DNA from 3 places in the Arthrobacter sp. NPDC058288 genome. Region 2 is predicted to be linked to each of the others. Evidence: riboswitches for the same ligand, from Rfam matches in the RefSeq annotation. Region 2 holds a riboswitch; each other region holds the start of a gene.
The links. A riboswitch is a leader RNA that binds a small molecule or an ion and turns the genes downstream of it on or off. The one in region 2 is predicted to bind thiamine pyrophosphate.

Region 1 (9,390 bases), on a different contig from region 2:
GTTTCGGCGCCCAGCTCCTGGCCTTCGCCGGGGCGATGTTCGGCCTGGTCACGGCCGACGACCTGCTCCTGATGTTCATCTTCTGGGAACTCACCACCGTCCTGTCCTACCTGCTGATCGGCTACGCACGCACCCGGCTCTCCGCCAGGCGTTCGGCCCTGCAGGCCCTGATGGTCACCACGGCGGGCGGCCTGGCCATGCTGGTGGGCCTCATTATGCTGGGCTCCAGCGCCGGAACCTACCGGATATCGGCCATCCTGGAACAGGCTCCCGGGCTGGCCGCCGGACCGGCAGCGGGAGCCGTGGCCGCCGCCGTCGTTCTGATCCTCATCGGTGCCGTGACGAAGTCCGCGCTGATCCCGTTCCATTTCTGGCTCCCCGGAGCCATGGCGGCGCCCACCCCCGTGAGCGCATACCTCCACGCCGCTGCCATGGTGAAGGCCGGCGTCTACCTCGTGGCACGGCTGGCGCCCGGGTTCGCTGAAACAGCGTACTGGCTGCCCATGGTGCTGGGGCTGGGCCTGGCCACCATGCTGGTGGGCGGGTACAGGGCGCTGCGGCAGACCGATATCAAGCTGATCCTGGCCTACGGCACGGTGAGCCAGCTGGGATTCCTCACCATGGTGGTGGGGCTCGGCAAACCGGACGCGGCACTGGCCGGTTTGGCGCTGCTCCTGGCCCACGGGCTCTTCAAGGCCACCCTGTTCCTGGTGGTGGGGATCATCGACCACCAGTCCGGAACCCGCGATCTGCGCAAGCTCTCCGGCGTCTACAAGGCCTCGCGTGCCCTGGCCGTGGTTGCGGCCATCGGTGCCGCCTCGATGGCCGGCATCCCGCCGCTGGCAGGCTTCGTGGCCAAGGAATCGGTGTTCGAGGCTTTCGTGCACTACGGCACGTCCGGTGATGCGGCCGGCCCCTGGGGGCTGGTAGTGCTGGCCGGGCTGGTCCTTGGATCCATCCTTACCTTCGCCTACAGTGCCCGTTTTATGTGGGGCGCCTTTGCGTCGAAGCCGGGCATCGCGCCCACACCGTTCAAGGCCATCAAGCCGTCCTTCCTTGCCGCCCCGGCACTGCTGAGCCTGCTCACTATCGTCTACGGCCTGTGGCCGGCGCCGGTGGACGGCTGGATCCAGCCGTACGCCGCGGAGTTCGTGCACGACGGCGGTGATCCGGCCACCGCCGCCGGCCACCTCGCGCTGTGGCACGGCCTCACGCCTGCGCTGGGCCTGACGGCCATCACTTTCGCGCTCGGCCTGGCAATGTTCTACGGCCGCAACATGGTCGCCAGAGGCCAGAGCCTGGTACCGGCGTGGGTGGACGGCGACCGCGCCTACCAAATGACCATCGGGGCGCTGGATGACGTTGCCGTATGGGTAACGGGACGCACCCAGCGTGGTTCGCTGTTCTTCTACCTCGCGGTGATCCTCACCGTGGCGTTCGCGCTTCCGCTCACCGCCCTCCTCATTGCCGGGAAGCCGCTGCCGGACGGCCTGTACTTCATCGATCCCAATTCGCCGCTGCAACTGGTGGCCGGGGCCGGCATCGTGATCGGGGCACTGGCTGCCGTGCGGGCAAACAAGCGGTTCCTCGCCGTGCTGATGGTCTCCGTGACCGGCTACGGCATTGCCCTGATGTTCGCACTGCAGGGCGCACCGGACCTCGCCCTGACCCAAATGCTGGTGGAAACCATCATCCTGGTGGCGTTTGTCCTGGCCATGCGCAGCCTGCCGGCCGAACTCCGCGACCGCACCGGCGGCAAGTACCGGGTGATCCGCGTGATCATCGGGGCGGCGTTCGGAGTCACCATGATCTTCGTGGCCATCTACGCGATGGGCGCCCGGGTCGCGACGCCCGTCGCCCTAGAGTTCCCGCGGCTTGCCTACGAAGGCGGCGGGGGACTGAACATCGTCAACGTCACCCTCGTGGACATCCGGGCGTGGGATACCTTCGGCGAGATCTCCGTCCTGGCCCTGGCTGCCACGGGCGTGGCCAGCCTCATCTTTGTTAGGGGGCGCGGAGACGGCATCCGGGCCGCCTCCTCCGTGGCAGAAGGGACGGTGGGCCGGCGCTCCGGAGCCGGCCAGAGCTCCCGTGACAGCGCCGCGTTGGCCCTGAGCCGCAAGTTTGCGGCCTCCACCCGGGACGCGTGGCTCGTGGCAGGTCGCACCCTGGCCCCCGAGCGCCGCTCCATCATCTTTGAAGTGGTCACCCGTCTGGTGTTCCACTCGATGATCGTCTTCTCCATCTACCTCCTGCTTGCCGGGCACAATCTTCCCGGCGGCGGTTTCGCCGGCGGCCTGACGGCGGGACTCGCCCTGACGATCCGCTACCTTGCCGGCGGCCGCTTCGAACTGCGGGAGGCCACCCCCGTGGGTGCGGGGACCCTCCTGGGAATCGGGCTGGCCACGGCAGCGGCATCCGGAGTGGTGCCGCTCCTGCTGGGCGGCCAGGTGTTCCAGAGCGCCATCATCGAACTGTGGCTGCCGGTGTTCGGCGACATCAAGTTCGTCACCTCCACCATCTTCGACATCGGCGTCTACATCGTGGTGGTGGGTCTGGTGCTGGACGTGCTGCGCAGCCTGGGAGCAGAAATCGATGAGCACTTTGAAGAGGACCCCGAGGGCGAGACCGAAGGGCAGGAACCGGACGGAGTTCCCGCCGAAACCACCGGGAGGGGGAAGGCATGAGCGTCAACCTGACATTGCTGACCGTCATGGGCGCGCTCTATGCCTGCGGCATCTACCTGATCATGGAACGCAGCCTCACCAGGGTGCTGCTGGGCCTGATGCTGCTGGCCAACGCCACCAACCTGCTGATCCTGGCCACCGGCGGCTACGCCGGCCTGGCACCCATGTTCAGCAAGGACACGGACCCCCGCGACTACAACGACCCCCTCCCGCAGGCACTGATCCTGACATCGATCGTGATCTCGTTCGCGGTGACGGCTTTCATGCTGGGCATCATCTACCGGACCTGGGTGCTGGCGCGCCGCGATGAGATCCAGGACGACGTCGAGGACATCCGCGTTGCCGAAACCCCCAGTTTCGACGCGGAGGACGATTCCGAGATCCCGGTGGAAACCTCGGAATTCCCGCTGACCATGATCGGTTCGGACGGCAAAGGCATCAGTGATTCGGACCTGTCCGCCGGTAGCGGCTCCGGCGACGTTCCAGGCCACGGCACTTCAGGCCGACGCCCGGAAGGCGGCGTGGCCACCGTGAAAGCCGGCGACCGCAAGATCAAAGCCAAGGACGCCGCTGCGGAAGAGCAGCCCGGCTCCCAAAACGTGACTCCCGGCCCGGAAGGAGGCGTGAAGTGAACATCGCAAGCTTTGCCCCGCTCGCCGTCGTACTTCCCATCCTCGGTGCCGCCCTGACGTTCGTGCTGATCCGGCACTCCCGGGCCCAGCGGGCCGTCAGCATCACGCTGCTCTCGCTGACACTCCTGCTCGAATGCGTGCTGCTGGCTTCCGTCTGGGACGGCGGAACCGCGGCCGTCAACATCGGCGGCTGGCTGCCGCCGTGGGGCATCGTGATGGTGGTGGACCAGTTCTCGTCCCTGATGCTGGTGGTCTCCTCCACGGTCAGCCTCGCGGTGCTGGTGTACGCCACCGGCCAGGGCATGGCCGACGGCGACCAGGACGCGCCGCTGTCGATCTTCCACCCGACCTACCTGATCCTGGTGGCCGGCGTGTCCAACGCCTTCCTGTCGGGTGATCTCTTCAACCTCTACGTGGGGTTCGAGATCCTGCTGACGGCAAGCTACGTGCTGATGACCCTCGGCGGAACCGGCCCCCGCATCCGTGCCGGCGTGACCTACGTGGTGGTCTCCGTGGTGTCCTCCGTCCTGTTCCTGATCGCCATCGCCATGATCTACGGCGCCACCGGAACCATCAACATGGCGGATCTTGCCGTCAAGCTCGCGGACCTGGACCCCGGAACGCGGATGCTGCTGCACGTGATGCTGCTGGTGGCCTTCGGCATCAAGGCGGCTGTCTTCCCGCTGTCCTTCTGGCTGCCTGACTCCTACCCCACGGCACCAGCCCCCGTCACTGCGGTGTTCGCCGGCTTGCTGACCAAGGTGGGCGTCTATGCCATGGTGCGCACCGAGACGCTCCTCTTTCCGGGGGACTCGCTGAACACGCCGCTGATGGTGGCGGCCTTACTGACCATGGTGGTGGGAATCCTCGGTGCGCTGGCCCAGAGCGACATCAAGCGTCTGCTCTCGTTCACCCTGGTGAGCCACATCGGCTACATGGTGTTCGGGCTGGCGATGTCCTCGGTGGCCGGACTTGGCGCTGCGGTGTTCTACGTGGCCCACCACATCACCATCCAGACCAGCCTCTTCCTGGTCACCGGCCTGATCGAACGCCGCGGCGGAAGCTCGTCGATCGACCGCGTCGCCGGCCTGGCCAAACTGTCCCCGATCCTGGCCCTGCTGTTCTTCATCCCCGCCATGAACCTGGCCGGCATCCCGCCGTTCTCGGGTTTCCTGGGCAAGCTCGGGCTGCTGCAGGCCGGTGTGCAGCTTGGCACCCCGCTGGCCTACGCCCTGGTGATCGGCGGCGTTGTGACCAGCCTGCTGACGCTCCTGGCGGTCGCCCGTGTCTGGAACCGCGCGTTCTGGCGCAAGCCCGAGGACGCAGAGAACCCGGACCCTGTGCTGCTGGCGGCTCCTGAGGACTCCGACACGGGCGACCGCGCGGGCAAGCGCAACGTCACGCTGCTGCCGCGGACCATGGTGGGATCAACCCTGGGCCTTGTTGCCTTCGGCGTGGCACTCACCGTCTTTGCCGGGCCGCTCTTCCGGGTGGCGGACCAGTCGGCCGTGGAAATGCTGGACCGGTCCGCGTACATCCAGGCCGTGCTGGGCGAAAACGCCCCCGTGCCCCCGATCGCGCAGCCTGAGCCTGGACAGCCTGGGGTCCCACAGCAGGAGGGGAAGAAATGAACCGGCGACGGATCTCGATCCGGCAGGAACTGCCCCTGCTGGTCTGGCTGGTGTTCGTCTGGGCCGCGCTCTGGCAGGACTTCAGCCCCGGTAACCTGCTGTTCGGTGCGCTGATCGCCGTTGTGGTGGCACGGCTTTTCTACCTGCCCCCGGTGGAGCTGGGCGGCCGCTTCAGCATTGTGCGGGCAGTCCCGTTCGCAATCGTGTTCCTGGGCAAAGTGGTGGCCGCCAGCTTCCAGGTGCTGTACTTGGCGCTGGCCCGCGGGCCCAAGGTGACCAACGCCGTCGTCGCCGTCAAGCTGCGCAGCCACTCGGACCTCATGGTGACCGCCACCGGCCACGTCATCTCGCTGATTCCGGGCTCGCTGGTGGTGGAAGTGGACCGCTCCACGTCCACCCTCTATATCCACGGACTCAATGTGCGGAGCGGAGAGGACATTGTGAACCTGCGCAAAGAGGTCCGGGATGCCGAGGCGGCACTCATCAGGATTATGGGCACCCGCGAGGAACTGGCCGCACTGAAACAGGAGGTGGGCGCATGATGGACGTCGTCCTGACCGTAACGGCCGTGATCCTGTCCCTGGCGGCAGCCGGGGCGATTGTCCGGATCGCCATCGGCCCGTCCCTGCTGGACCGGGTGCTGGCCTCTGACGTGCTGCTGGCCATCATCGGTGCCACGCTCTGCATTGACATGGCCGTCAACGGGCACCTGAACAACCTGATGCTGCTCGTGGCGCTGTCCATCATCGGGTTCATTGGATCCGTGACCGTGGCGCGCTTCGTGGCCGACCGGCGGGAGCAGCCCCATGAATCCTGAACCCTCCGCCGTGGACACAGTCATTGATGCAGTGTCGGCCGTCTTTATGGTGGTGGGCGCCCTGATGTCCCTCGGTGCGGCCATCGGCCTGTTGCGCTTCCCCGACCTGATGAGCAGGATGCACGCCGCCACGAAGCCCCAGGTGCTGGGACTCTTCCTGCTGCTGGCCTCGGTGGGCCTGCAGCTGCGGACCTGGTGGGTGTGGCCCGTGTTGTTCGTGGCGTGGATCTTCCAGGTGCTCACCGTTCCGGTGTCCGCCCACATGGTGGGCCGGGCAGGCTACCGCACCAAGCACCTGCACAAGGAACTGCTCACCACGGATGAACTGGAGGCCGTGGTGCTGAAGGCAGCCGACAAGAAGGCCGCCGCGAGGCAGGAATCAGAAAAGCGCGCCGCCGACGAGGACGACGACGGCGCAGCCTAAGTGGCGGCCCGCAAGTTCCGGGGCGCCACCCCTGGTGGAGTTTTTGTCCAGATATCGCGACTTGGAGGTCAATTACCTCCCGTTATCTGGACAAAAACTCTCCCGGGTGGGACTAAACGATGTCCTGGCTCTTGGCGAAGCGGGTGATGGCACGCTGGGTGCCCCGGTTGGCCAGGACCTGGATGATGGCGCTGACAGCCGCCGAGATCAGTGCGAAGGTCAGGGCGCTGCGCAGGGTGGTGGGGACGTCGTCCTTGTCGCCCTTCGGGGGCTTGCGGCCGGTGATCTTTTCCCAGACGACGTCAACGGCCTTGGTGCCGGCAAATCCGGCAAGCAGGCTCACTCCGGTTCCTAGCAGCTTGATGAAGAAACTCACTCCAGTACCCCTTACAGGTGGGAAACGACGGAAACAGGGCTTCCCCTAGCCTAACCGCATCACCCCGCCCGGATCACCGCGCATTGTGACACCCGCACCGGGATTTCGCGGGTCCGCGGGTGTAAACTGATCCACGCCCACAAAGGGCGAATTGATACGACAGGGGAGCGTCGCCGTCGGGCATCACTGGAATATTCCAGGGAACCGGAGGCGGGCGCTGAGAGTGCGGACAGCCGCAGACCCTCGAACCTGATCCGGTTAGTACCGGCGCAAGGGAGTCGAGTTCTCAGAGTGTCCGGCAGCAGGCGGCGGAAGCCGTGGACGGTCCGGGGAACACTCTCCCCTCCTGTACCTCAGGAGGAAGAAAATGACTGGAATGACGGCCAAGCAGACGCTTGGCAACAGCAAGTACAACTGGCGTGTGGTGGACATCGTGGTTGCCGCGTTGATCGCCGTAGCCGGTGGTGTCATCTTCTGGGCCTGGTCCCAGGGGGCCGCCGCAGTTTCGCCGCCCATGAACGCCGTCTACCCGCCGCTGACCGGCCTTATCGCAGGCGGCTGGATGATTCCCGCCGTCCTGGGCATGCTGATCATCCGCAAGCCCGGAGCGGCCCTGTTCTGCGAAACAGTGGCCGCCACCGGTGAGCTGATCATGGGGTCGCAGTATGGTGCCTCCGTGCTGTTCTCCGGCTTCGTGCAGGGGCTCGGTGCGGAGATCATCTTCGCGGTGTTCGTTTACAGGAAGTTCAACCTGCCCGTTTCGCTGCTGGCCGGTGCCGCCGCAGGCCTCTTCTGCGGCCTGAACGATTCGTTCGCCCCGTGGGGTTGGAACATCGCCTACGCCGCCGGCGACAAGCTGGCCTACATCATCTTTACGGCCATCTCGGGCGCCATCATCGCCGGAGGCCTGTCCTGGCTCGCCACCCGCGGCCTGGCCCGGACCGGCGTGCTGAGCTCCTTCGCCTCCCGCAAGGCAGCGACGGAGCCCGTCTTCTCCTGATGAACGCACACTGCTCATGACGTCTTCCGACACCGTCCGCCCGGCAGCGGTTACGGCGCGCGGCTGGGGCTGGCGGCATGCCGGCCGGCCCCTCCCTGCCGTCCAGGGCCTGGACCTGGACATCCAGCCGGGCGAACGCGTGCTGCTGCTGGGTCCTTCCGGAGCGGGCAAATCCACGCTGCTGCACGCACTCGCCGGGGTGCTCGGGGACAGCGACTCCGGAGCCCGCCACGACGGAACGCCAGATGCCGACGACTCCGACGAGACCGGCACCCTGCTGATCGACGGCGCCCCGCCGCGTTTGCAGCGCGGGCGCGCCGGCCTGATGCAGCAGGACCCCGAGACGCAGGTGGTCCTTTCCCGCGTAGGGGACGACGTCGCCTTCGGCGCAGAGAACCTCGCCGTCCCGCGCGCGGACATCTGGACGCGCGTCGGAGCGGCGCTCGACGACGTCGGACTGGCCCACCTGCCGCTGGACCACCCGACGTCGGCCCTGTCCGGCGGCCAAAAGCAGCGCCTCGCGCTTGCCGGCATCCTCGCCATGCGCCCGGGACTGCTGCTCCTCGACGAGCCCACTGCCAACCTGGACCCTGCGGGCGTCCTGGAAGTCCGCGACGCCGTGGGCCGGTGCCTGGACAAGACCGGGGCAACACTGGTGGTGGTGGAACACCGCGTGGGCGTTTGGAAAGACCTTGTGGACCGGATCGTGGTGCTGCAGCCAGGATCCGCCACGGACAACGCGGTGCTCTTGGACGGCCCCCCGGACCAGGTCCTGGCGCAGGCGCGGGACATGCTCGTTGCCGCAGGCGTCTGGGTGCCGGGATACGTTCCCGCCACCCGGGCGCGAACCGGTGCAGCCCTGGAGCCGGACGGCGTGGGAGCGCCGGGTGCCTCCGGGACCTCCGGCGCCAACGGAGATCCGGGGGCCGGGAACCTCTTGCTGGCCGCGGAGAACCTCGCAGTCTCCCGCGAACGCCCCCGCCGGCGGCGCTTCAAGGCCGTCCCGCCGGTCCCGGTGCAGTCCGGCATTACCGCGCAGGTCCGGGCGGGCCAGGCATTGACCATCACGGGGCCCAACGGTTCCGGAAAGTCCACGTTTGCCCTGACCCTCGCAGGGCTGCTCCAGCCGGTGGCGGGGACGGTTTCCGCCACGCTTGACCTCAGCGAAGGCGCCGGCATTGACCCGTACAAGTGGAAGGCGGAGCAGCTGATCTCCCGGATCGGAACCGTGTTCCAGGAGCCGGAGCACCAGTTCGTCACCGGCCGGGTGCTGGATGAGCTGATGTTCGGCCCGCGGCACCTGGGCCACGGCGAGGACCGCGTGGACGAACTCCTGGAGCGCCTCCGGTTGACCAAGCTGGTGGACGCGAACCCCTACACGCTTTCCGGCGGGGAGAAGCGCCGGCTGTCCGTCGCCACCGTACTGGCCGCACATCCCCGCGTGCTGATCCTCGACGAGCCCACATTCGGCCAGGACGCCAACACCTGGGCCGAGCTCGCATCCTTCCTGTCCGAACTCCTCGACGCCGGCACCGCCGTGGTGTCGGTGACCCACGACCAGGAGTTCAGCGATGTCCTGGGCGGCACCGAGCTGAAACTGGGCGCGCCAGAACCCGGCCGGTCCGGACTGCGCAACCCGGAGGTGGCTGCACCATGAGGGAAGCGCTGACCCTCCAGGCCAACCACGCCCTGCTGACCCGGGCCAATCCGCTGGCCAAGTTCGCCGTCGTCATGCTGATGACCGTGGTGTTGGCGCTGTCCATCGACTGGGTGTCCGCCTCCGTTGCGCTGGCCTTCGAGCTGCTGCTCTTTCCGCTGGCCGG
Region 2 (9,390 bases):
TAGAGAGAGTCGACGTCGGAGAGCAGCACCAGGGCGTCAGCACGGACCAGGTGCGCCACAAGGGCGGACAGCCGGTCGTTGTCACCGAAGCGGATCTTGTGCGTTGCTACAGTGTCGTTCTCGTTGACCACGGGCACCACACCCAGGTTCAGGAGCCGGTTCAAAGCACGGAAGGCGTTCATGTGGTGGCTGCGCCGCATGAGGTCGTCGGCGGTCAGCAGGACCTGGCTCACGGTCACACCGTGCGCTGCGAAAGCGTGCGTGTAACGGGCCATGAGGAGGCCCTGGCCGACGCTGGCGGCTGCCTGCTGGGTGGCGAGGTCCCGGGGACGCTTCACCAGGCCCAGGGGGGCCAGGCCCGCCGAGATCGCACCGGAGGAAACGAGAATGATCTCGGTTCCGCCGTTGTGCTTGGCAGCCAGCGCGTCGGACAGTTCGATCAGCGCCTCTTCGGAGATTCCACCCTTGAGGCTGGTGAGCGACGACGATCCGACCTTGACGACGATGCGGCGTGCCCTGGCGAGCATGCTGCGGTCGTCGGTCCTGGGTTCCTCGATGACAATTGCGGAATTATCGGTCACGTGTGGGGGTTCACTCCTCATTTTCGGTGGTCAGTCCGCTCTCCTGGAGCGGCCGTGCGGCACGGCGCCCGCTGACTGATTCGGTCCAGATCCCGGCCTTGCGCTCGGCTTCCAGCTCGGCCCGGGCCGCTGCCTTGGCGTCGCGGCGCTCCTGCTGCTCGTCGCGCTTCTGGCCGCGGGTGGGGCGGTCGCCGATGTCGGCGAAGCGCACGTCGGTGCCACGGGGCGAGGCGAGCAGTTCGGCGCCGGCCATCATGGTGGGCTCCCAGTCGAAGACCACGCCGTCGTCTTCACCGATCACTACGGTGTCGCCAGGCTTGGCGCCCTGCTTGAACAGCTCGTTCTCCACGCCCAGTTTGGCCAGGCGGTCGGCGAGGTAGCCGATGGCTTCCTCGTTGGTGAAGTCCGTCTGCTTCACCCAGCGCACGGGCTTGTCGCCCAGGACGCGGAACAGCGGCTCGAGGTTCTTTTCCTCGCGGCGGATCTTGAAGCCGGCTTCGTTGACCGCGCGGGGGCGCAGCACGGGCGCGTGCACCTTCGGCGGCGTGGCGGCCACGGCGTCGCGGGCGGCCTTGACGATCTCTGCCATGGCGAAGCCAAGCTGGCGTAGGCCCTCATGGCTCGTGGCTGAGATCTCAAACACCCGGTAGCCGCGGGACTCAAGCTCGGGCCGGACGAACTCCGCCATGTCCTTGCCGTCCGGCAGGTCGACTTTGTTCAGGGCAACCAGCCGGGGCCGGTGGTTCAGCGGGACGACCTCGCCGTCGGTGCCGGCGTAGCTCATGTCGACCGCGTATTTTTCGAGTTCGGCTTCGATGATTGCGAGGTCGGAGAGCGGATCGCGGTCAGCTTCGAGCGTACCGCAGTCCAAAACGTGCACCAAAGCTGCGCAGCGTTCCACGTGCCGCAGGAAGTGGTGGCCCAGGCCTTTGCCTTCGCTGGCCCCTTCGATGAGGCCGGGGACGTCTGCGATGGTGAAGCGCACGTCGCCGGCCTGGACAACTCCCAGGTTGGGGATCAGCGTAGTGAAGGGGTAATCGGCGATCTTGGGGCGTGCCGCAGACATGGCGGCGATGAGGCTGGACTTGCCCGCGGACGGGAATCCCACGAGGGCGATGTCCGCAATGGACTTCAGTTCCAGGACGATGTCGCTGGACTCCCCTTCGATGCCCAGCAGGGCGAAGCCGGGGGCGCGGCGTTTCTGCGAGGAAAGCGCGGCGTTGCCCAGTCCACCCGGTCCGCCTGCGGCCGCGACGAACTCGGTGCCTTCGCCGACGAGGTCGGCCAGGACGCGGCCGTCCTTGGTCTTAACGACGGTGCCTTCCGGGACGGGAAGGATCAGCGTTTCGCCGTTTTTGCCGCCGCGCCAGTCGCCCATGCCGGGTCCGCCGTTGGTGGCGTGGCGGTGGGGGGCGTGATGGTAGTCCAGCAACGTGGTGGTCTGCGGGTCGACGCGCAGGATGACGTCCCCGCCGTCACCGCCGTTGCCGCCGTCGGGACCACCCAGGGGCTTGAACTTCTCGCGGTGGACGGAGACACAGCCGTGACCGCCGGTACCGCCGGATACGTGCAGTACTACCCGGTCTACAAAGCTCGCCACGTGAATCTCCTCTATTGCTTAACCTGACCGTCTTGGACGCCCAAATTGATTGTAATGCGGTTAAAAGAACAGTGGAGCGGGCCATCATGGCCCGCTCCACCGGTTTGGATCTTGTTGTTACTCTGCAGCTGCAGCAGCAACGATGTTCACGACTCGACGTCCGCGGCGGGTACCGAATTCAACGGCGCCGGGGGTCAGTGCGAACAGGGTGTCGTCGCCGCCGCGGCCAACGCCGGCACCCGGGTGGAAGTGGGTGCCACGCTGGCGGACGATGATCTCGCCTGCGGAAACTACCTGGCCGCCGAAGCGCTTGACGCCGAGGTACTGGGCGTTGGAGTCACGACCGTTGCGAGTGGAGCTCGCGCCTTTTTTATGTGCCATTTGAAATGCCTGCCTTAAAAATTCTGGGGAATCTGCTGAAAACCTGAAAAGTAACGGAAGGTTACTTGATACCGGTGATCTTGACCTTGGTCAGTTCCTGACGGTGACCCTGGCGCTTCTTGTACCCGGTCTTGTTCTTGAACTTCTGGATGACGATCTTCGGACCACGAAGGTCCTGAAGGATCTCAGCCGTAACCGTTACCTTGGCCAGGTCCGCAGCAGCAGACGTGACTTTGTCACCGTCCACCAGGAGCAGTGCGGGCAACTCAATGGTGCTGCCGGCTCCACCGGGGACGCGGTTCAGGGTAACGAAGTCTCCAACGGAAACCTTCTCTTGGCGGCCGCCTGCGCGGACAATCGCGTACACCACTGGGGAACTCACTTCTCTCGACGTTTATTACTAGATTTGCGTGCGGAACCCGGGGCCAATTGTTTGGCCTGGTTCACGCTGTGCCTCAACGCCGGTGGATTCCCCGGGGGAACCCATGAGTTATCCAAGGAACAATGCCATTTGGAATTCCAAACGGACCGTTCTGAGGTTATAACCCAAGTGTTGGCGTAAGCACCGAAGATCTAGAATACGCTAATTTTGCCTTCGGCCGCAAATGAGGCTGGCTCCGGCGGTAGTACGTGATAGGCGCCACTCTGCGTGAAACAGACTGTTGCCGCAACGACTTCCGGAAACCGTGCCCCACTATCGTACCGGCTTCGGATCGCTTTGCGGTGCAGCATGCAGCCGCGGCGCGTCGAAGAATTCCACCTCGTACCGGCACGACTGCCGGAAGGCCAGGCGCATGGCCCGACGTTCCGCTGCGGACGCGGCACGGGCGGCGTCGTCGGCGATGCGCACCGCCTGCCTCGTGGCGGCGGCGAACTCCTCATCGGCGTAGGTGCGGAGCCAGTCCGCGTAGGCGTGGCCGGACGGCGCTCCCGCGGCGAGGAACTCCCCGTGCAGGGTGGCACCCACCTCGGCATACAGCCAGAAGCACGGGAGCACCGCGGCCACGAGCACCCCGTAGCTGCCCGAAACTGAAGAGGCCAGCAGGTGGTCCCCGTAGGACTTAGTGACCGGACCCAGCCCTCCGTCCACGTTCCGCGTGCTGAGCCAGGTCCGGTGCAGTTCGGACTCGACTTCAAGGCACTGCTGCGCCGACCGTGCCCAGAACAGCTGCTCCGCCTCGGTGGGGGCAATCGCGGCAGCACGGGAAAGCACCCGGGAATATCCGTTGAGGTAGATGGCGTCCTGGGCCAGGTAATACGCAAAGTGCTGCTCGGTGAGGGAGCCGTCGGCCAGGCCCCGGATGAAGTCCAGCCCGTATATGGCGTCCAGGTCCGGTCCGGCGTCCTGCCTCAGCGCCGCAGCGAACTCGCCTTCGGCCGGCGCCCCGTGGCCCTTGGGGGCCAGATGGTGGAAATGGTGCACCGGGCCGTTGCCTGTTCCCACATCCAGGGCGCCGGCCTCCCGGAGCGCCCCCTGCAACCATGGCTTCACCGTCCGCAAGGACGCCTCCCAGTCCCCCAGCCTCGCCTGCGCGGTGGCCATTGCCGAAGACAGGGAGCAGCCGGTGCCGTGGCTGTTCCTGGTGTCAATCCGTTCGCCGGGGACAACCACAACGTCCTGGGCGAGCAGCCCAGCAGTGTTGACAAGCGCGTCAGGGCACTCCCCGCCGTCGAGGTGTCCGCCCTTGACGAGCACAGTGGTGCCGGCCTGGGCGGCCAGCCGCTTTCCCTGGGCGAGCGCCGCCTCCCAGTCGCCCGCGAGCGGTTCGTTGAGGAGCATCGCCAGTTCCGCCAGGTTGGGCGTGACGAGGTCGGCAAGTGGCAGGAGCTCGCGGAGTGCCGCCTCGGCTGCCTCCTGCAGGAGCCTGTCCCCGCTGGTGGCGACCATCACGGGGTCGAGAACCACGACGGCGGGACGGGCCTTCTCCAGCCAGCCGCGGACCGCGGCAATCACCGCCGAGTCGCCCAGCATGCCGATCTTAACGGCGTCAATGGTGATGTCATCGCTGATGGCCTCAAGCTGGGCCGTCAGGAATTCAGCCGGGGGAACGTGCACGGCCCGAACGCCCCGGGTGTTCTGCGCCGTCAGTGCGGTGATGACAGCCATGCCGTATCCGCCGTTTGCGGCAATGCTCTTGAGGTCCGCCTGGATCCCCGCCCCGCCGGACGGATCGGAACCGGCGATGGCCAGGACCCGGGGCGTGCTGCGCAGGACGGCACCGCCCGGTGATTCGTGGGCGGCTTCGGAGGCGGGGCTGGGCAGGAATGATGAGGCCAAGGAGACATCCCTTCGCCGGTGCTAACCGGACAGGTTCAACGGGTGTGGATCTCAGCCGGCCCTGTGCGCGGCACCCCGTGTCAGTCCCCTAGCCTAGCTGTTTCCCCGCAACGAACTCGCGGGTGCGGCCCGAAACCGGCGCATTGCTACGCCAGTCCGGGCCGCACCCGCGATGTCAGCGTGTGGGATCAGAGAGCTGTGGGATCAGAGCTCGGAGGCCGGTACTCCCACACCGAGGATGATCGGCTCGTTGACCGGCGCCTTGGCGGGCACGTCCTTCTTCGCCGGTTCGGGCGCCTTTGCTTCGTGCGTGTGCCCTGACGCGGCCACCGGAGCAGTTTCGTGGTGTTCCACGGACGTCTCGTTGGCTGCGCCCTGGGCACGGCTGGCACTCCGGTGACGGCGGGGACGGCGCGCGCGGCCCTGTCCCGCAGTGTGGTCGGTGTAGTCGGCTTCAGCAGCGGGTGCTGCCGGCGCCTGGGCCGACGGAACACGGGCGGGTGCCTGCTGTTCGGCCGGGGCCAGCTCTTGTTCAGTCGCTGACGCCGGAGCCTCAGCGGCAGCCGGTTCACCCAGGTGCGCGAAAGCCTCAGCGAGCCGGTCCAGAGTCAGGGCCGCTCCGGACGAAGGTGCTTCGCCGGCATGCTCAACAAACGGCAGTGCCACCTTTTCGCCGCCGAACGTCAGGACGGCTGCGGGCCGTCCTGCGGCTGCTGCTTCAGTTTCCGACACCTTGGCCGGCCGTGCCGTGGCGGGCTGGGTGGTGGACGGCTGGGCCGCCCCTCCCCCGGCCGGCGCTCCGGTTTGCCCGGAGGGAGCCTGGGCGGCCAGTGCGTGGCCTACTGCTTGTGCGGCACTTGCCTGTGCGGCCGCAGGGGCTGCATGGCCTGTCTCGGCATCGTGCAGGTGGGCAGCATGCGCTGCCGCTGCGATGTTGGCCAACGCCACGCGTGTCGCTTCAGCCTTGGCATGGCGCTCGGCGTCAGTGGGCTCGTGGTGCACCGGAGCCGGCGTCAGCGGGGCAGTCTCTGAAGACGGCTGGCCGCCCTTGCCGCGGCGGCGGCTCTTACGCTCCGTCCGGGGAGGCTGCTGGGCTTCCGTCCGCGGCACGTGGTGCTCGGCGGCCACAACGTTGGCGCGGCGGTGTTCCACGGGCTCGTCGTGGGTGACAATGCCGCGGCCGGCGCAGGCCTCGCACTGCTCGCCGAAGACTTCCAGGAGCCCGGTACCCATGCGCTTGCGGGTCATCTGCACGAGGCCCAGCGAGGTCACTTCAGCAACCTGGTGCTTGGTCCGGTCGCGTCCAAGGCACTCCACCATGCGGCGCAGCACGAGGTCGCGGTTGGATTCGAGCACCATGTCGATGAAGTCGATGACAATAATGCCGCCGATATCGCGCAGCCGCAGCTGCCGGACGACTTCCTCGGCCGCTTCCAGGTTGTTCTTGGTGACGGTTTCCTCGAGGTTGCCGCCGCTGCCGGTGAACTTGCCGGTGTTGACGTCCACCACGGTCATGGCTTCGGTGCGGTCGATCACGAGGGAGCCGCCGGAGGGAAGGAAGACCTTGCGGTCCAGGGCCTTGTGGATCTGCTCATCGATCCGCCAGGCCGAGAAGATATCCGTGTCCTTGGTCCACTTCTCGAGCCGGCCCACCAGGTCCGGAGCCACGTACGTTACGTACGCCTCGATGGTGTCCCATGCTTCCTCGCCGGAGACGATCAGCTTGGAGAAGTCCTCGTTAAAGACGTCCCGGACAACCTTGATGGTGAGGTCCGGTTCGCCGTAGAGGAGCTCCGGAGCAAGGATCTTCGTGGAGGTGGCCTGGCTTTCGATGCCTTCCCACTGGGCACGCAGGCGGTTGATGTCGTGCGTCAACTCTTCCTCGGACGCGCCCTCGGCAGCGGTGCGCACGATGACGCCGGCGTCTTCCGGCAGGCGGTCCTTGAGGATCCGCTTCAGGCGGTTGCGCTCGACGTCGGGCAGCTTGCGGGAAATCCCGGTCATGGAGCCGCCGGGAACGTACACGAGGTAGCGGCCGGGCAGCGAGATCTGGCTGGTCAGGCGGGCACCCTTGTGGCCGACCGGGTCCTTGGTGACCTGCACCAGCACGGAGTCGCCGGACTTCAGCGCGTTCTCGATCCGGCGCTGCTTGCCCTCGAGGTTGACGGCGTCCCAGTTGACTTCACCGGCGTAGAGGACGGCGTTGCGTCCGCGTCCGATGTCCACGAAAGCGGCTTCCATGGAGGGCAGCACGTTCTGGACCTTGCCCAGGTAGACGTTGCCGATCAAAGAGTCCTGCTGCGTCTTGGAGACGAAGTGCTCAGCCAGGACGCCGTCCTCCAGGACACCGATCTGGATTCTGTCGTCGCGCTGGCGGACGATCATCTGGCGGTCCACCGACTCCCGGCGGGCCAGGAACTCGGCCTCGGTGATGACGGTACGGCGGCGGCCTGTGTCGCGGGATTCGCGGCGGCGCTGCTTCTTGGCCTCAAGCCGGGTTGATCCCTTGACTGACGTGACGCGGTTGTTGACCGGCGCCTCGCTGATGGCCCGGGGTGCACGGACCCGGGTCACCGTGTTGGGCGGGTCATCGTCTCCCCCGCCCGTCAGTTCAAGGTCCTGGTCACCGCGGCGGCGGCGGCGACGACGGCGGGAGGTAACGCCGTCGTCCGCGGTCCGGGTGGACTCCTCATCAGATTCTTCGTCGCCGGCGGCGCCTTCGGCGGATTCGGTCTCACCGGCAGTGTCCCGGTCAGTCACTCGGCTGCGGCCACGGCGTCCGCGGCTGCGGCGGCGGCGCGAGCCACCCGCGTCTACATCTTCGGTGTCCTCTTCCGTGTCTTCCTCGTCGTTTTCCTTAGCCACGGCAGGTGCGGCTGCGGGACGGACCACGGTGCTCAGGTCCGGTGCCTGGAAAATCATGGATGTCACTGACCCGGGTTCCAGGAAGAGCGCGCCGACGGGGCTGGCGGCCTCGGCTGCGGCGGGCTCCTCAGGCTCAGCAGTCACGGAAGCGGCGGCTTGCTGTCCCGCGGCTTGCTGTCCTTCAGGTTCCGGGACTTCAGTTCCCTGGCCTGCGGCGGCCACTGCTTCTGCTTCGGCTGCCGGCCCGGAAATAGCCGAGGCACCCGGGGCGTCCATATCCTCGGCCACGGCAGGCTCGGCGACCAAGGAGGCTTCGGCGGCTTTGGCGGGGGCCTTGGCGCGCGAGGTGCGCCGACGGACGGGCTTTTCGGCGACTTCTGCTGCCTCCGCTACGGGTGCAGTGGCAGCCTGCCCTGCCTCAACGGGTTCAGTGGCGTCATCGGCGAAGACCGGGAGCGGCTCGGCGGGCTCCACCTTCTTGCGTGAACGGCTGCGGCGCACCGGGGGCTTTCCCTCCGCGGCGGCGTCGGCTGCGGGAGCCTCCGCGGGAGCTGCCTCCGCTTCGCCGGCTTCTGCGGTGTCTACAGCTTCCGCCTTCGGGGCGGCCTTGCGCCTGGTGCGTACTGCCCTCTTGGGCGGTTGGGGCGCTGCAGCCTCTTCGCCGGCAGCGGCTTCTTCATTAACGGCTAGAACCTGGTCATTATCCATATGTGGCGACACTCCTGCCCCTGACGCACCGCCACATCCGGCACCCATTGGGGCACATATTGTCAAAACCCGCAGGCGTTGACAGAAGTCAATTGGATACCCTCAGGTTCGCACCGGCAGTGGGGTGCGGCAGCCCTGGAGGGCCGGCGGCGTTGTTCTGAAACCCGTTGTTCCTGAAAGCCACAACCAGGTGCCGTCCAATGGCATTGCCGGGAGGCCGGGATCGATCGTGGATCCGGAGCGTGCCCTGCTCATCATTGGCGGTCTTACAAACAAGCCACCGGACCGGAATTCGAATGTGGATCGCATTCCAGCCAGCTTCATTCTCTCATACGCTCACTCAATAGAGGGGGAAGCGGGACCGATCGGCGGATAATCAGGGCACGGCCACGAGGAGCCTGTGCGGCCCATCCAGTCTGCGGCGTTACAATCAGGGCGAGGAGCCCTCGAGAAAAAGGACGCAACATCCCATGCCCAGCATCTCCAATTCCATGCAGAACAACGTGGTGGACGGCGACCTCCACGAGCATGCAGCGGCCCAGGAAGGCCTGCCGCCCATGACCCGGGACAAACCGTTTGGCTGGCTCCTGGTGATCACAGGCGCTATCGGCTGGCTCGCCTCCGGTGCCCTCGTCCTGGAAAAGCTGGCAGTACTCAAGGATCCGAACCACGTCACGGCCTGCGACGTCAATCCCTGGGTTTCCTGCGGGGCCGTCATGCAGACGTGGCAAAGTTCCCTCTTCGGCTTCCCCAACATGTTCATTGGCATCGTGGCCTTCGCCGTGGTGATCACCACCGGCATGGCTGTGCTTTCCGGAGCCAGGTTTGCCCGCTGGTACTGGCTCGGCCTACAGGCCGGTGTCACGCTGGGCTTTGCTTTCGTGGTCTGGCTGTGGTCCCAGGCGCTGTACTCCATCCATATCCTGTGCCCGTTCTGCATGGTGGTGTGGGCCGCAATGATTCCGCTCTTTGTGTGG
Region 3 (9,390 bases), 510 kb from region 2:
CGAAGTCCTTCAGCCCGGCTTTTCGCGACGCCAGCATGGTGGCCAGCTGCGTGGCCGTGACAGTGTTCTCTGTGGCCGTGGCTGCCTCCGGAACTATTCCGCAGAACGCCTCGTAGTCTGTGAGTTCCGTGATGCGCTCGGCTGCCGGGTCCCGTGCCACTTTGATCTCCCGCCAGCTGCCGCCGAGGGCGTCGAACAGCGCGACGCGCCCCAGCAGGGAACGTCCGACGCCGGTGATCAGCTTGACCGCTTCGGTCACCATGAGCGAGCCCACGGCGGCGCACAGCATCCCGAACACGCCGCCCTCGCCGCAGGACGGCACCGAACCGGCCGGCGGTGCTTCCGGGTAGAGGTCGCGGTAGGTCGGGCCGTGCTTCTCCCAGAACACGCTCACCTGGCCGTCGAAGCGAAAGATGGAGCCCCAGACATAGGGCTTGCCGAGAATGGCTGCGGCGTCGTTGACCAGGTAGCGCGTGGCGAAATTGTCCGCGCCGTCCAGGATGAGGTCGTAGTCCGCGAACAACTCGAGTGCATTCGAGGCGTCGAGCCGCACATTATGGAGCTGAACATCCACCAAGGGGTTGAGCGCGGCAATGGAGTCGCGTGCTGACTCGATCTTGGACCGCCCCACGTCCGCAACGCCGTGGATGACCTGTCGCTGCAGATTGCTCAGGTCAACGGCGTCGTCGTCGATGATTCCCAAGGTTCCCACGCCCGCGGCGGCAAGGTAGAGGAGTGCCGGCGAGCCCAGTCCGCCGGCTCCAATGACCAGGACCCTGGCGTTCTTGAGCCGGCGTTGGCCTGGCGTGCCGATCTCCGGAATGATGAGGTGGCGGGAGTAGCGCTCCACCTCTTCGGCGGTCAGGGCATCCGCCGGTTCCACGAGAGGATCCAGGGTTGCAGGGACAGCAGTTGCGGTGATCGTGGAAGCCATACTTCAATGTATGCCCGAAGATGCCGCAAGGTCATATTACCCGCGCGTAAAGTGTAGGTAACTGCAATGGAAAGAAGGCCAACAGTGGTTCATCATGCACCGGTTGATCGGACACAGGCCGGGAAGGCAGCCGCGGGACAAGCGCGGACCGGCGGTGCGCGTTCGGCGCGGCTCCCGCGTGACGAACGACGCGCCCAGTTGCTGGCGGCCGCCCAGGAAGTCTTTGTGGCCAACGGCTACCACGGCGCCGCCATGGACGAGATCGCTGAAACCGCCCATGTCAGCAAACCGGTGCTTTATCAGCACTTCCCTTCCAAACGCGAGCTCTACCTCGCCCTGCTGGACAGCCACCTCAGTGCACTCACGGACCTCATGATGGGTGCGCTGAATTCCACCGACGACAACGACGAGCGCGTCCAGGCGGTCATGCGTGCCTACTACCGCTTTATTGCCAGCGACGACCAGGCCCACCGGCTGGTGTTTGAATCGGACCTGATCAATGACAGCGATGTCAGTTCCAGGCTTGAAACATTCAACAAGACTTTTGCCGACGCCATTGCGCGGGTCATCGCCGAGGACACCAAGCTCCCTATGCTGGAGGCCCAGTTGCTGGGCCGTGGACTCGCCGGCATGGCCCAGGTCAGCGCACGCTATTGGCTGGAAACCGACGGGAACCTGGACATCGATGTGGCCAGCGACCTGATCTATCGTTTAGCTTGGCGCGGAATCTCGCGCTTTCCCAAGGAAACCTAGACTACAAATAGAGAACACCTTTAGAACTTTGATTGGCTGGGAGGCCTCGCTGTGGAAGTAAAGATCGGCATTCAGAACATTGGCCGCGAAATTGTGCTGGAATCGGCTCAGGATGCTGACTCGGTGGCAAAGCTCGTCGAGGAATCCATTAGCAAAGGCGCTGAACTGCGCCTGACTGACGAAAAGGGCCGCGTGGTCATTATTCCCGCCAATGTCCTGGGTTACGTTGAGATCGGCGCCGAGGAAGCCCGCCGCGTCGGTTTCGGCCAGCTCTAGGCCACAGCTTCACCTCGTCCCGAACCGCCCTGCAGCAAGGAGTTCGCTGAATGCTTTCCCTGGTAATCGTGGCCCTCGTGACCGTGGCCGCAGGTTTTGTTGTCTGGGCCAACGACAGGCGGCATGCGAAGTACGGCATCGGCATGCCGGCGGGCGTGGCGACTGCCGTGGGGATGCTGAGCTGGATCATCTTCATGGCCGCAGGGCTTGGTTACCAGCCGGGCCTGACGTGGATTCCGTGGGTGCTCCCCATGGTCCTGGGCACCGGGGCGGCTCTCGCCGCCGCGGTGTACCTGGGCCGGAAGCGTGCCCTGTATGACACGAAGGAGCTCACCGCGGCACTGCGGCTCTAAATAAGCGCTGCGGCTCTAAGTGCTGGGGGCGCGGGGCGGGTACTTGGCTGGAACGGCCACCGCTGCCACGGCGGCGGCAGCGGAGCTGACGGCCGCCGCCGCGGCAACGTCCCGCCCTGTCACCTGCGTGCCGGCGTCGTGGGACGTAAAGCGGATAAACACCCTGTTGTAACGCCAGTCCAGGTCCGGGTGGTGGTTTTGTTCCTCAGCCAGGCGCCCGACGGCGGCAATCAGCTCAAGCGCAGCGGCCGCGGTCGGAGCCTTGAAGACGGTCACCAGGCCACCCGATTGGTGCCGCCAGTCGGGCAGCTCTGCGAGGGCGGCGTCAATCTGGGTTTGGTTGAGAGTGTCTTCCGTGCCTGTCACCGCTGGCTCCTTGGATGGTACGCCTACAGGAACTCCGCCCGGCCTTCCATTGCCGACGAGGCAAGAGCGTGCTCGCGGCGCGGGATCCGTCCTGCCGCTTTCGCCAGCCTACCGGCGATGACTGCGTGTTTGAAGGCCTGCCCCATCATCGCCGGGTTCTGTGCCCGCGTCACCGCTGTCGCCAGCAGCACCGCGTCGCAACCCAGTTCCATGGCGAGCGCCGCGTCCGACGCCGTGCCGATGCCCGCATCCAGCACCACGGGGACGGAGGCCCGGGAAACGATGAGTTCGATGTTGTGCGGGTTCAGGATGCCCAGGCCGGTGCCGATCGGGGACCCGAGCGGCATGACTGCGGTGGCACCGAGGTTCTCCAGTCGAAGTGCCAGCACGGGGTCGTCATTTGTGTAGGCGAACACTTTGAACCCGCGGTTTACCAGCTGCTCGGTGGCGTCCACCAGCTCCACGGCGTCCGGCAGCAGCGTGTGTTCGTCGGCAATCACTTCAAGCTTCACCCAGTCCGTCTCCAGCGCCTCCCGCGCCAGTTCCGCCGTCATCACGGCGTCCCTCGCGGTGAAGCAACCGGCTGTGTTGGGCAGGACCCTGATGTTGTGGTCCACCAGGAGCTGGAACAGCGAGCCTGTTTCCGCCGGCGAGTAGCGGCGCATGGCCACGGTGGTCAGCTCCGTGCCGGACGCGATCAGGGCAGCCCCCAGTCCGTCCAGGCTGGGCGCACCGCCGGTGCCCATGATCAGCCGTGATCCCAGCGGGACGCCGTCCACGATGAAGGGGTCCGCTGCCGCCTGCTGCCCGGTCCCTGCCGCGCCTGCAACCGTTGTTCCTGCCATGATGCTCAACCTCCCTGTACCGCGGTAACAAGTTCGACGTCGTCGCCCTCGGCCAGTGCCGTGACGAACCACTGGCTGCGCGGCACCACCTCGGAATTCCGCGCCACCGCCACCCCCAGCTTTTGGCCGTCGGCAGCCTGCCCGTTGGGCGCGAGGTTCCTGCCGGTGACCTGGCTGATGAGGGTGGTGACGGACGCGCCGTCGGCCACCGCATGTGCCGTGCCGTTCAGTGTGATGTTCATGCTGTTTCCTTGTTCGGGTCAATTGTGACGGTGTGTACGGGCGTTGCCGGAGTTGCCGGTCCGGCCGAAAGGCCCGAAAACCGGTCGGGCCGGAACGGAGCCCAGCGTGGATCGGTGTCGCCGTCCATCAGTTGCCTGCAGATGGACGACGCTGCAGGGGTGAGCAGGACGCCGTGCCGGAAGAATCCGGTGGCAATGATCAGGCCCGCAATATCCAGGCCGGTTCCGGCGTCTGCCACGCGGCCCAGCAGCGGCGCGTTGTCCGGGGTCCCCGGGCGGGCCCTCGCCGTGGCTTCGAGCAGTTCCAGTTCGGCGACGGCGGGAACCAGCACCTGCGCGTCGCGGAGCAGCTGGTAGACGCCGCCGGCGGAGACGGCCGACCCTGCGGGGGTTGAGGATCCTGCAGGCGCGGCCATGGCGGCAGCGGTGCCCGCTCCTGACAGCGCATCTTCACGCTGCGTGGCCCCGATCACCACGGTGCCGTCCTGCCGGGGCACGATGTAAACGGGAACTCCGTGGACCATTCCACGGACTGTGGATGTCACCAGAGGCTGCAGGTAGGCGGGGACACGCAGGCGCAGGATGTCGCCGTACACGGGGCGGAGCGGAAGCTGAAGCCCGGGTGGCAGGCCGTCCAGGGACGCGGCTTCCAGACCGTTGGCAAGGATCGTTTCGCCTGCGTGCACCGTGCCGCCCCCGGCCAGGCTGACGCCGCTGACCCGCCCGTCCTCCCAGAGCAGGCCGGCGGCCCGCTCACGCACGGTGGAGCCGGGCAGGGAATCCGAGATCACGGCAAGGAGCTTGCGGGGATCCACCTGATGGTCTGCCGGAATCTCGAAGGCGCAGGATATCCCCGGGCTCAGCAACGGCTCCTGCGCCCGGGCTTCCCTGACTGTCAGCGGTTCCACCGTCAGGCCGCTGGCCTGCTGGACGCCGCGCAGGTCGGCGAGCGCCCGGCGGTCTGCGGCGTCGGCACCCACGGCGAGGGTCGACGTCGTGAGGTAGCCCGTGCCCGGATCGTCGGCGCCGGGTTCACGGGATTGCCGCCCGGATTCCAGGCCGGCTGCGAATGCCGGCCACAGTCCCGAGGAGTGGAGCATAAGCTCCAGGAGGTCTTCCTCCTGGTAGTGGAGTTCGCTGACGGGGGCCAACATGCCGGCGGCGGCCCAGCTCGCGCCCGTTCCCGGTGCGTCGTCGATAATCATCACAGACCTGCCCGACTGCCGGGCTTCCCAGGCGATGCCGTGCCCGATGACTCCTCCGCCGATCACGGCGACGTCGGCGGTGAGGCGCCTGTCATGCTCGTCGCGGCTGCGCGCGTGCGGGCGGACTGCTGGGGGCTGGGGGGTCATTGTCATCCTTCCCTACGCCGGTACTAACCGGATCAGGTCAAGCGGTCGGCTCTGACGCCCTCTCAGCCCTGCAGCTTTGTGACAGCTGCGGCGGGCTCCCGCGGTACTCCCCCAGTTTAGGGGAACTAGGCTTATGCCATGACCGAGCAAGCTCTCCTGACCGACGCCCGCCTGTACCTCTGCACCGACGCCCGCACGGCCCGGGGCGATTTCGCCGACTTCGTTGAGGCCGCCTACGCCGGCGGCGTCGACATCATCCAGCTCCGGGACAAGAACCTGGAGGCGGCCGAAGAGCTTGAGGTGCTCGAGGTTCTGGGGGCCGCGGCCCGCCGCCACGGCCGTCTTTGGTCAGTCAACGACCGCGCGGACATCGCCTCGCTCTCCGGCGCGCCGGTGCTCCACATCGGACAGAAGGACCTCCCCCTGGCCTCGGCCCGGAAGTTCCTCGGCAATGAAGCAGTGATCGGCCTGTCAACGCACAGCCCCGCACAGATCGATGCCGCCATCGGCGCATCCCGCGGTCCCGCCGGACTGGATTACTTCTGTGTCGGGCCGGTGTGGGCCACTCCTACGAAGCCGGGCCGTGCCGCCGTCGGCCTCGACCTGGTCCGCTATGCGGCAGAAGCCACCCGCAGGACAGCTGCCGGTGCCGGGGGGGCAAGCGTTGACGGAGCGCCCCTGCCGTGGTTCGCCATCGGCGGCATCGACCTGGGCAACGTTAAGCAGGTGGTGGCGGCAGGAGCGCAGCGGATCGTGGTGGTCCGCGCCATCACGGAGGCCGATGACCCCGCCGCCGCCGCGAGCTCGCTGCTGGCAGCCCTCGACGCGGGCGCATCCTGACTATCCGGTCAGGCCGAGCTGCCTCATCCGGCTGGAATGCTTCTCCGCCAGCCCCGCGGTCAGCCCGCTGACCAACTCTTTCGCGGCGGCGCTGTCCCCGCCGTCGATCAGGCTTCCCGGGAAAGCATGTTCGTAGCTCACCCGCTGCGCCTGGGTCAGTGCTTCGCCCAGCAGCCGCCTGCCCCACAGTGCAAGCCTGGAAGCAAGCCTGGGATCATCGGCAAGGGCACTCCTCAGCCGTTCGCGGAGAACTTCCGTTGTCTCGTCGGAAGCCTGGATCTGTTCGATGACGTCCCGTGTTCCGGCGTCAAGATAGCGGGAAATGGCCCGGTAGAAGTCGGCTGATACGGTATCGATCACGTAGGCCTTCATCAGTGATTCGTACCAGTCGGCCGGGCGCGTCCGCGAATGGAAATAGTCCACGGCTGCCTGGAACGGCAGCATGGCATCCTCGGCGTCGATCCCCATGGCCTCCAGGCGGGCGCTCACCAACTCGTAGTGCCGGAACTCCACCACGGCAATCCTGCCGAGCACGGCCCGGTCGTGGAGGGTGGGCGAATACCGCGCGTCAGCGGCGAATCTCTCGAAGGCTGAGAGCTCGCCATAGGCCATCATTCCGAACAGGTCTGCGATGAAGCGGTTGTGGCGAGCGGTGTCGGCCGGGGATGAGCTCATCGTCCAAGACTAATGGCGCAAATAGAGCTAATCTGACTTTCGTGTCACATCATCATCTGACTCCAAGTGTCCACGAACAGACCAACCGCCTGGCCGAAGCGCTGAACGCGCTGCGCACGGAGTTGGAGCTGCCCGGGCCCTTCCCCGATGATGTCCTGCGGGATGCGCTGGCGGCCATTGCGGAGCACAAGATGCCTGATCTTGACCTCACCGACGTGGGCTTTGTGACCATCGATCCTCCTTCTTCCACTGACCTGGATCAAGCCCTCTTCATCGAGCGGTCAGGCGACGGGTACAAGGTTTTCTACGCCATCGCCGACGTGCCGTCCTTCGTGGCGCCGGGAGGAGCGCTCGACGCCGAGACGCGCCGCCGGGGGCAGACGTTCTACGCCCCGGACGGGCGGATTCCCCTGCACCCCGAAGCCATCAGCGAGCAGGCCGGCAGCCTCCTCGCCGGCCAGTTGTGCGGCGCCTTCGTCTGGGAGTTCGACCTGGATGCGGCGGCCCGCGTGGAGTCGGTGCTGGTGCGCCGGGCCAGGATCCGGAGCCGGGCGAAGCTCAACTACACGGGCGTCCAGGCCGACCTGGATTCCGGCAGTGCCGCCCCCGTCCTCCTGCTCCTCAGGGAGGTGGGGATCAAGCGCGTGGAACTGGAACGGCTCCGCGGCGGCGCCAGCCTCAACATGCCGGAACAGGAAATCGAACAGCTGCCCGACGGCGGCTACCGCATCGTGGCGGCGCCACCCCTGCCCGTGGAGGACTGGAACGCCCAGATTTCGCTCATGACCGGCATGGCTGCGGCTGACCTTATGCTCGAGGGCAAGGTCGGGATCCTGAGGACCATGCCCGCCCCGGACGAACGGTCGCTCCTGCACTTCAAGCGGCAGACAAAGGCGCTCGGCAGGCCGTGGGACGGTGAGGCCAGCTACGGCGAGTACCTGCGTTCCCTGGATCCCACCGACCCCCGGCAGCTGGCAATCCTGCACTCCGCCGGAATGCTGTTCCGGGGCGCCGGGTACACGCCCTTTGACGGCAACGTGCCGGAGGACGCCATCCAGTCGGCCATCGGGGCCGCGTATGCGCACACCACGGCACCGCTCCGCCGCCTGATCGACCGCTTCGTCCTGGTGATTTGTGAGGCGCTGAGCAACGGCACCGCGGTTCCCGACTGGGCCCGGGAAGCACTTCCCTCGCTGCCGGAAATCATGGGGGCCTCGGACCAGCTGGCAGCGAGGATGGAACGGCTGGCCCTGGATACGGTGGAGGCCGCCCTGCTCGTCAACCACGTCGGACAGGAGTTCGACGCCGTCGTCATCTCCGGGTCGAAGCCGGGCAAGCCCAACGGGAACGGGAACGGCGGCAACGGGAACGGCAACGGACCGTCCGGCATCATCCAGATCGCAGACCCGGCGGTGACGGCCCGGTGCCCCGGCGAACTCGAATCCGGCACCACGGTCCGGGTCAGGCTGATCTCGTCGGACATCAGCACGCGCGTGATCCGGCTTGAGCTGGTGGAGTGATTGCCGGCTGATTGTGGACTGCGTCCGGGGCGTCAGTCGGTGATGGTTGCGGGCAACAGCTAGACTGAGGGGGTAGTAATGGATGCCCGGTCGTTGATTTCCATGATTTTTGAATTCAACAAGCCCGCCCCTACGCGATCTTGAGATACGCCCGCTGGTCCCCAGTGCCAGCATTTAGATAGCCCGCGATCGGCTTCCACTGGATTTGCTTGCGCGCCCGAGCGTGCTCCGGAACGGCCTCGCGGCCGGCCCCGTTGAGCAAGCAGCGCCAATGCCCAAATGAATAAGGAAACTCCCCTGTGAGTGAATTGCACACGCACCAACTTCTGACCGACGAAACCGGCACTGAAACGATCGAGCCGGAAGAGACCATCATCTCGGACGAAAAGCCGCACGAGATCGAGGAGAAATCCTTTGCGGACTACAACGTCCGCGCCGACATCGTCGAGTCCCTGGCCGACGCCGGAATCACCCACCCCTTCCCCATCCAGGCAATGACGCTGCCCGTGGCCCTCGCCGGCCATGACATCATCGGCCAGGCCAAGACGGGCACCGGCAAAACCCTGGGCTTCGGCATCCCCGCGCTGCAGCGCGTGGTGGGACGCGACGACCCCGGCTACGACAAGCTGGCAGTCCCGGGCGCTCCGCAGGCACTGGTGATCGTTCCCACCCGCGAACTCGCCGTCCAGGTTGCCAAGGACCTGGAGAACGCCGCCCGGAAGCGCAACGCACGCATTGCCACCATTTACGGCGGCCGCGCCTATGAGCCGCAGGTGGATGCCCTGCAGAAGGGCGTCGAGATCGTCGTCGGCACCCCCGGCCGCCTCATCGACCTGTACAAGCAGAAGCACCTGAGCCTGAAGAACGTCAAGATCGTCATCCTCGATGAGGCCGACGAGATGCTGGACCTCGGCTTCCTGCCGGACGTCGAGACGTTGATTGCCGGGACCCCTGCCGTCCGCCAGACCCTGCTGTTCTCGGCCACCATGCCCGGCCCGGTCATCGCCATGGCCCGCCGTTACATGACCCAGCCCACGCACATCCGTGCGGCTGACCCGGACGATGAAGGCCTGACCAAGCGCGACATCCGCCAGTTGATCTACCGTGCACACAGCATGGACAAGATCGAAGTCGTGGCCCGCATTCTGCAGGCACGCGGCCGTGGCCGCACCATCATCTTCACCAAAACCAAGCGCACTGCCGCCAAGGTGGCCGAGGAACTGGTGGACCGCGG

Region 1: linked by a shared signal. The riboswitch ahead of ACFVWT_RS12385 (ECF transporter S component) and the one ahead of ACFVWT_RS06010 (bifunctional hydroxymethylpyrimidine kinase/phosphomethylpyrimidine kinase) in region 2 are both predicted to bind thiamine pyrophosphate.
Region 3: linked by a shared signal. The riboswitch ahead of thiO (glycine oxidase ThiO) and the one ahead of ACFVWT_RS06010 (bifunctional hydroxymethylpyrimidine kinase/phosphomethylpyrimidine kinase) in region 2 are both predicted to bind thiamine pyrophosphate.

What each region holds. Positions count from the first base shown of each region.
Region 1 is NZ_JBHVYH010000003.1:296,656-306,045, reverse strand. It holds gene ACFVWT_RS12420 (Na+/H+ antiporter subunit A) at 1-2,687, shown strand, start outside; gene ACFVWT_RS12415 (Na(+)/H(+) antiporter subunit C) at 2,684-3,319, shown strand; gene ACFVWT_RS12410 (Na+/H+ antiporter subunit D) at 3,316-4,950, shown strand; gene ACFVWT_RS12405 (Na+/H+ antiporter subunit E) at 4,947-5,492, shown strand; gene ACFVWT_RS12400 (monovalent cation/H+ antiporter complex subunit F) at 5,489-5,767, shown strand; gene mnhG (monovalent cation/H(+) antiporter subunit G) at 5,757-6,191, shown strand; gene ACFVWT_RS12390 (DUF4235 domain-containing protein) at 6,304-6,567, opposite strand; TPP riboswitch at 6,719-6,861, shown strand; gene ACFVWT_RS12385 (ECF transporter S component) at 6,935-7,567, shown strand; gene ACFVWT_RS12380 (ABC transporter ATP-binding protein) at 7,584-9,224, shown strand; gene ACFVWT_RS12375 (energy-coupling factor transporter transmembrane component T family protein) at 9,221-9,390, shown strand, end outside.
Region 2 is NZ_JBHVYH010000001.1:1,252,772-1,262,161, reverse strand. It holds gene proB (glutamate 5-kinase) at 1-527, opposite strand, end outside; gene obgE (GTPase ObgE) at 592-2,181, opposite strand; gene rpmA (50S ribosomal protein L27) at 2,299-2,562, opposite strand; gene rplU (50S ribosomal protein L21) at 2,624-2,932, opposite strand; gene ACFVWT_RS06010 (bifunctional hydroxymethylpyrimidine kinase/phosphomethylpyrimidine kinase) at 3,257-4,825, opposite strand; TPP riboswitch at 4,831-4,928, opposite strand; gene ACFVWT_RS06005 (Rne/Rng family ribonuclease) at 5,045-8,413, opposite strand; gene ACFVWT_RS06000 (vitamin K epoxide reductase family protein) at 8,884-9,390, shown strand, end outside.
Region 3 is NZ_JBHVYH010000001.1:743,509-752,898, reverse strand. It holds gene moeB (molybdopterin-synthase adenylyltransferase MoeB) at 1-934, opposite strand, end outside; gene ACFVWT_RS03535 (TetR/AcrR family transcriptional regulator) at 1,001-1,687, shown strand; gene ACFVWT_RS03530 (DUF3107 domain-containing protein) at 1,739-1,963, shown strand; gene ACFVWT_RS03525 (hypothetical protein) at 2,014-2,316, shown strand; gene ACFVWT_RS03520 (4a-hydroxytetrahydrobiopterin dehydratase) at 2,332-2,682, opposite strand; gene ACFVWT_RS03515 (thiazole synthase) at 2,706-3,527, opposite strand; gene thiS (sulfur carrier protein ThiS) at 3,533-3,769, opposite strand; gene thiO (glycine oxidase ThiO) at 3,766-5,127, opposite strand; TPP riboswitch at 5,114-5,233, opposite strand; gene thiE (thiamine phosphate synthase) at 5,260-5,961, shown strand; gene ACFVWT_RS03495 (ferritin-like fold-containing protein) at 5,962-6,636, opposite strand; gene ACFVWT_RS03490 (RNB domain-containing ribonuclease) at 6,678-8,156, shown strand; gene ACFVWT_RS03485 (DEAD/DEAH box helicase) at 8,456-9,390, shown strand, end outside.